2 regions of the Symbiobacterium terraclitae genome follow, and region 2 is predicted to be linked to the other one. Evidence: riboswitches for the same ligand, from Rfam matches in the RefSeq annotation. Region 2 holds a riboswitch; the other holds the start of a gene.

Region 1 (3,393 bases), on a different contig from region 2:
GGGCGACCGCGACGGGCAGGTCGTCCTGCCCGAGGTGGACGCCGTCGGCCCCGACCGCCTGCGCAAGGTCGACCCGATCGTTGATCAGGAGCAGCGCCCCGTGCCGCCAGCAGGCCTCCCGCACGCGGGCGGCCGCCTCCACCTGGACCGGAAGAGGGAGGTGCTTCTCCCTGAACTGGATCATCCGGCACCCCGCCTGCAGGACCGCCTCCACCACGCTCAGGGGGGTAGCGCCGCTGACCAGCACGTACAGGCTGAGCAGATCCGAAAGGGGCGGGGCGATCCGTCCCGCCGGCAGCGGGCCTGCCTGACCCAGCTGATCGAGGTAGGCGACGGCGAAGCTGCCGGGTCCTGACGCCTTTCTCGCCGCCTCCTCGCCCGCCCAGCCGGCCCACAGGAGCGCCTCCGCCACCACGGCAACGGACGGGGCGCCATCGCCCTGTGCAGCCAGCGCTGCCGCCACGAGCGCGGTCGCCAGGCACCCGCTCCCGGGGATCTGCGCCATCAGCGGGTGGCCCGCCCGGACCGCCAGGGTGCGCCGGCCGTCGGTCACCAGGTCCGCAGGCCCTGTGACGGCCACGACGCAGCCGGAGCGCCGTGCCACGGCGCGGGCCGCCCGCTCCACCCGCAGGCCGAGCGCCTCCTGCGCCGCGTCGACACCGCGCACCAGCCCCTGGTCGCCCGCCAGCGCCATGATCTCCCCGGCGTTGCCGCGGACGGCGGTCACCTTCACCCGCTCCAGCAGCTCGAGGGCGGCGCGCGTCCGGATCGCCGTTCCGCCTGCACCCACAGGATCCAGGACCACCGGGATCCCGTGCCGGGAGGCCACCTCACCTGCTTCCAGCATCGCCTGCTGCAGCGCGGGGCTCCAGTTGCCCAGGTTGAGCACCAGGGCGTCGGCCACGGCGACGACCTGGGGAGCCTCCGCTCCGTCCCGGGCCATCACCGGCCGGGCGCCGGCGGCCAGGAGCCCCCGGGCCACCCAGTCCATCGTCACGTAGTTGGTCATGGCGTGGACCAGGGGGCGCCGGTCCCGGACCCTTTCAGGCAGTCCCGTCATCGCCGCTCGTCCCCCTCTCCCGGCAGCCCGCACCCTTCCTCCAGCCAGGCCAGGTGGTTGGTGGGGCCGTGCCCGGCGCCGATTCCCGGCGCCTTCCGAATCGCCAGGGAGATGAACGCCTTGGCCAGGGAGACGGCCTCGGGCAACTGCAGCCCCCTTGCGAGCCCGGCTGCGATGGCGGCACTGAAGGTGCATCCCGTCCCGTGGGTGTGCCGACTCTCCGCCCGCTCCGCCTCCAGCCACTGCTGGCTGCCGTCGGCGGCGACCAGCAGGTCGGCGGCCGGCCCTTCCTCCAGGTGGCCGCCCTTGACCACGGCCGCCCTAGCCCCCATCTGCAGGAGTCGGCGCCCGGCGGCCGCCATGTCCGCGCGGGTGCGGATGGTCATGCCCGTCAGGGCCTCGGCCTCAGGCAGGTTGGGCGTCACCACCAGCGCCAGGGGCAGCAGCAGCTCCCGCACCGCGGCCTGTGCCTCGGGCAGCAGCAGGGGGTGTCCGCCCTTGGCAATCATCACCGGGTCGACCACCAGGTTGCGGATGCCGTACCGCCGCACCCGGTCGGCGACCACGGCGATGATGGGCGCGTCGTAGAGCATGCCGGTCTTGGCGCTGTCTGTGCCGATGTCGGAAAGCACGGCGTCCAGCTGGGCCGCGACCTGGTCGGGGGTGAGGGGGTAGACCCCGGTCACCCCCAGGGTGTTCTGCGCGGTGACGCAGGTGATCACGGAGGTCCCGTAGGTCCGGAGGACGGTGAAGGTCTTCAGGTCGGCCTGGATGCCGGCGCCGCCGCCCGAGTCGGAGCCGGCGATCGTCAAGGCCCGGGGCTGGGTCATGCGATCTCACACCTTTCCGTTGCAAGTCCTGTTCTGAGCAGAAAAGGTCGCCTCCACGAAGAATGTGGAGGCGACCCATGTACTCAGGACGGCCGGCCATCCACTTCCCTCCGCTGGTATTACCCAGTTCAGGTGCTAAGGGTCCAGGCCCCGGCGGACCTGTTCTCAGCCACATGGCTCCCCTAGTGGATCGAACCCAGTATGAACTTCGCGGTACAGGGTACCACCGCCGGTAAGCGAATGTCAAGTTGACGCCCGCTGGTTCGCCCTGGAAGCCGTCTCCGGGGCCTGCGCCCACCGTCAGCGGGTTTACTGCGCCTGCTGGCAGTGCGTGGTGCAGCGTCTCGTATAATAGGTAGATTGCAATATGTCTGAAGAAGGTGGTATATATTGTCGGGAGGTGTATGTCAGTTGGTGGGTAAGCCCGTCCAGAACAGCATCGAGTGCTGGGTGATCCGCCGCGTGGAGGATGCGGAGGATGCCGTACTCCTCCTTCACAAGCCGGCGAGCCCGGACGCTCCGGGGGGTTTCTGGCAGCCCATTACGGGAGGCATCTACGAAGGGGAGACCCCGCGCGAGGCTTGCGTCCGAGAGATCAGTGAAGAGACCGGCCTGACGATACGGACGGAGGATCTCCGCCCGGTTCCTGGCCACTGGGAGTTCGACCTCCCCCATCAGGTCATCCGAAAGGATCTGTTCTGGGTGGAGGTTCCAGAGGCGACCGACGGGATCACCCTGACGGAACACCACGGGTGGCGCTGGGTTCCGGTCTCCGCCGTGGAGACGGCGCTGCACTGGGAATCCAACCGGCACACGTGGACTGCGGTCCGCGGTCGCATCCTGCAGCCATGAACCCGGGCTCCAGGGCAGAAGGCCATGACCGGCTGCTCGCGGCATGGCGGGAGCGTCTGGGCGCGCAACGGGCGGAGCCGTTGCCGCAGCAGGCGGGCTCGCCCAACCACCACTTTGCGGTGTACACCCAGGCGGGTGAACAGCCCTATTTTGTCAAGGTGGTATCAGACGGCAGGCGCTTCCGGCGGGAAGGAATCGCGTGCCGGTTTCTGTCGGCGCGCGGATTTCCCCATTTGACCATTCGCGGGGAGGGTTCTGTTTCCGATCACCTCTTCTGGCGTGCATTCGACTGGCTCAGCGGACGCCCGTTCACGCCATCCACTCCCCGGGAGGTGGCGGCGGCGGGGCGCGTCCTGGGAACGGTCCACCGCGCATCGGCCGGAGTGGACCTGGAGGGGCTTCCACGGATCCGATCCCTGACCGATGTGCTGGAGCCGATGCTGGACCGCTTGGCGCACACAGCCCCTGCGGCGTTCGCCGCGGTAGCCCCGGTAGCCGCCAGCGCGCGGCGGCTCTACCCCGTCGTGCAGGCGTCTGACGAAGCGCAGCCCTCCGTGCTCCTGCACGGCGATTTCGGCTGGCGCAACCTGCTCGTGCGCGCTGACCACACGCTCGTGCTTCTGGACTTCGAGCGCGCGTTCATCGGCCCGG
Region 2 (3,393 bases):
GGTCGCCTCCAGGACGGCCAGGTCGACCTGGGCCAGCACGGCCAGGCGGCCGCGCCCGGCCTGCCGGAGGGCGCCCCGGGCGGCCCGCACCGGCGCGTCCTCACGGGCGAGGTCGAGGTCCGACCGCAGGCAGACCAGCACGTCCGCCCCGCCCGCCGCCGCGGCCAGGCCCCGGGGAACCAGCTGGAGGCCGGCCCGCGGCTCCGGGAGGGCGAACCGTGCCACGCGCCCCGCGCCCGCCTCCCCGGCGGCCGCGGCCAAAGCCTCGGCCGCCTCGGCCAGCGGGGCATCCGCCATGATTAGCACCCGCTCGCCGGGCCGCAGGCCGAGGCTCTCGCAGAGCACGGTCTCCGTCCACGAAGCCATTTCAGTCGCCGTCCTCCGGTTTGAACTTCACGTCGGGCAGGTGAACGGTCAGCCCGTAGCGGAGCCGGTCGATCACCTCCGGGGTCACCTGTCCGGACAGGCGCTCCGCAACCGGCTCGACCGTGATATACAGGTCGCTGGTGCCCAGCATGAAGTTCAGCACGGCGTCGCCCGGGCCCTCGGGGATCGCCAGCCCGGCGCCGTGGCCGCTGGGCCAGCCGAACAGCAGCACGTACATACGCTCACCGGGATGGTAACCCCACCGGTACGAGTACTCCTTTGGCTGCGAGGCCAGCACCTGCTTGATCATCAGCTCCAGCGGGGGCACCCTGAAGAAGACCATCTTGCGCCCATCCGGTCCGATGGCGGTCCCCGCCTCGGTGGGCAGGTAGACGACTGGCTCCTGGTGTTCCAATGATCATCCTTCTTTCTCTCCATCTCCGCTGCTCCGGCCCCCTTGGGGCACTGCCCGCCCGGGCGCTCGGCGCGGGATGGGACTAGTCTTCCTCACGGCCTGAGGAACGTCTCCGGCTCGCCGGAGTAGCCCGCCAGGTAGCCGATCAGCCACGCGCCGGCCCAGACGGCGGCGATGGCCGCGGCCACCACCAGGGCCGGGTTAAACCTTGCCCGCATCCTGTGCGACCTCCCCTCTTCGTTATGACGAAGGTGTGCGGATCGCGGGAGCGGGTGCAGGCGCGCTCCGACCCGGCCGGGAACGCGGGGTGCCTGCCTGCACCCACGCGCCCCGGCCGGGTCGGTTTCCACTGTTGCGCACGGGACGAACTAGTGTACCGAGCGCGCCCGGGTCGGCAGCGCCCGCTCCAGCGCGGGCAGCAGCGCCATCAGCAGCACGCCGCTCAGCACGGCCTCGGGCAGCAGGTAGGTACCGTTGTAGATGGCCGAGTAGATCCAGGGGCTCTGCCCGGCTGGCGCGTACTCGCCGAAGAAGACCACGCCGGAGACGAGGTGCGCCACGAACCGGCCGGCGATCGCCAGCGCGCCCAGCCAGGCCTGCGCGAGCACGCCGCTTCCCCGGGCGAGGCCCGCGAGGCCCAGCGCGCCAAAGGCGACGGGGTAGTCCAACAGGACCTGAACGGGGTGGTAGAACTCGGGCTTGATGATGAACTGCAGGATACCGGCAACGGCCCCGGCGGTGACGCCCCACCCTGCGCCGTAGCGCAGCGCGATCAGGATGATCGGAACCATGGAGCCGAGGGTGATGGAACCGCCCTGTGGCATCTCCCAGACCTTCACGAACGACAGGGCGACGGCCGCCCCGATCATGACGGCGGTTTCGACCAGGCGGAGCAGACGATGACGGGCATCAGACAATCCGGACACCTCCATGCGACCAAGCATACTCGCATTCTCGTGGCACGAAAAAACCGCAGCCCAGCGAGCTGCGGAACGGAGGTCCGCGAGGCTCGCTTCCCTACGCCGGTATTACCCGGATCAGGTGACAGGGTCCCGGGGTTCACCCCGGTTCTCAGCCGTTTCCACGGCTCCCCTAGCGGCTCTCTGCCAGTATGATGCTGCCTTCAGTATACCCCTTGCGTTCCGGCCGGGCAATCCCCCTGGCATACTTCGGGCCGGGCCGTGGCACGTTAGGGAGGTGAAGGGAAGAGCGACACAGGGAGGCTGTAACAGGATGGCAACGCGTGCGCTGGCAGCGGCCATTGTCGCCGTGCTTCTGGTCATCACGTTCCCCTGGAATGCGCAGGCCCAGGCACGGGCCACCCTGCGCTGGGGGAGCCGTGGAAACGATGTCTGCGTGGCCCAGCGCCGGCTCAAGGCGTGGGGGTACTACACGGGCGCCGTGGACTGCATCTACGGCCGCCAGACCTACGCCGCCGTGACACTCTTCCAGAAGCGCAACGGGCTCACCGTCGACGGGGTGGTCGGGCCCGAAACCTGGGCGGCGCTCGGCTACTGGGGCGGCGCGCCCGGCGGGGCAGCCACGGCGCAGACGACCGCAGCCGCGGGCAGCCGGGAGGGAGAGCGCGACCTGCTCGCGCGGGTGGTCTCGGCCGAGGCCCGGGGCGAGCCCTACGAGGGACAGGTCGCGGTGGCCGCGGTCATCCTGAACCGGGTGCGCGACTCCCGCTTTCCCAACACCCTGGCCGGCGTGGTCTACCAGGCCCACGCCTTCGAGTCGGTCACCAACGGCACGATCTACGCACCGGCCACGTCCAGCGCGATCCGCGCCGCCCAGGATGCGCTGAACGGCTGGGACCCCTCGGGCGGCGCCCTGTTCTTCTGGAACCCGCAAAAGGCGAGCAGCGGCTGGATATGGACGCGGCCCATCATCAAGCGGATCGGTAACCACGTCTTCGCCAAGTAGGAGGATGAGCCCATGCGTCGCGTCTTGACCTGGCTTTCTGTCAGCCTGCTGGGCGCCATCGCCATCGCGGTATGGGCGGCCTGGACCTTCCAGCTGAACGAGCACAACCAGCTGCTGGCCAACGCCCTGGAGGCGGAGCGGCAGCGCAACTTCGTCGACATGGCCCATCACGTGGAGCAGATCCAGGCGATGCTGGGCAAGGGGCTCGCCACGGGCAGCGAGCGGCAGAACATGCGTTACATGGCCGACGTCAACCGGCACGCCGCCGCGGCCGTCGCCGCCTTCGCGTCCCTCCCCCTCCCGCCCGAGGTCTCCACCGCCACGGGCAAGTTCCTCCAGCAGGTGGGCGATTTCTCCCTCTCTCTCCTGCGGGACGAGGCCGCGGGCCGCCCCATGACCGAGGCAGAACGTGCCGAACTCGCGCGGCTGCGCCGGGAGTCGGCCGCACTGAGCCAGCAGCTGAACGAGATGCTGACCCAGTATAACCGGGGCGGCTTCCGCTGGCACCGGCCGGTCCGGCTGAGCTGGTCCACGCTGTTCCGCCGCGTCGAACCGCCGGTTGCGACGGCCGGCGCCCAGAGCCCGGCCATGGCCGCGCTGCTGGACGGCGGCTGGGCGCAGATGGCCACCAAGTTCGAGCAGATGCCCGTCTTCATCTACGACGGCCCGTTCTCCGACCACGTGAA

The links. A riboswitch is a leader RNA that binds a small molecule or an ion and turns the genes downstream of it on or off. The one in region 2 is predicted to bind thiamine pyrophosphate.
Region 1: it holds a riboswitch for thiamine pyrophosphate, as region 2 does, so the genes downstream of both, thiD (bifunctional hydroxymethylpyrimidine kinase/phosphomethylpyrimidine kinase) here and thiT (energy-coupled thiamine transporter ThiT) in region 2, are expected to answer to the same signal.

What each region holds. Positions count from the first base shown of each region.
Region 1 covers NZ_JAGGLG010000009.1:31,651-35,043, reverse strand. Annotated here, with positions in the region: gene thiM (hydroxyethylthiazole kinase) at 1-1,060, opposite strand, end outside; gene thiD (bifunctional hydroxymethylpyrimidine kinase/phosphomethylpyrimidine kinase) at 1,057-1,890, opposite strand; TPP riboswitch at 1,979-2,084, opposite strand; gene J2Z79_RS06940 (NUDIX hydrolase) at 2,305-2,742, shown strand; gene J2Z79_RS06935 (phosphotransferase) at 2,739-3,393, shown strand, end outside.
Region 2 covers NZ_JAGGLG010000002.1:123,053-126,445, reverse strand. Annotated here, with positions in the region: gene J2Z79_RS02075 (aminopeptidase) at 1-366, opposite strand, end outside; gene J2Z79_RS02070 (hypothetical protein) at 368-781, opposite strand; gene J2Z79_RS18750 (hypothetical protein) at 874-999, opposite strand; gene thiT (energy-coupled thiamine transporter ThiT) at 1,150-1,707, opposite strand; TPP riboswitch at 1,779-1,885, opposite strand; gene sleB (spore cortex-lytic enzyme) at 2,015-2,707, shown strand; gene ypeB (germination protein YpeB) at 2,720-3,393, shown strand, end outside.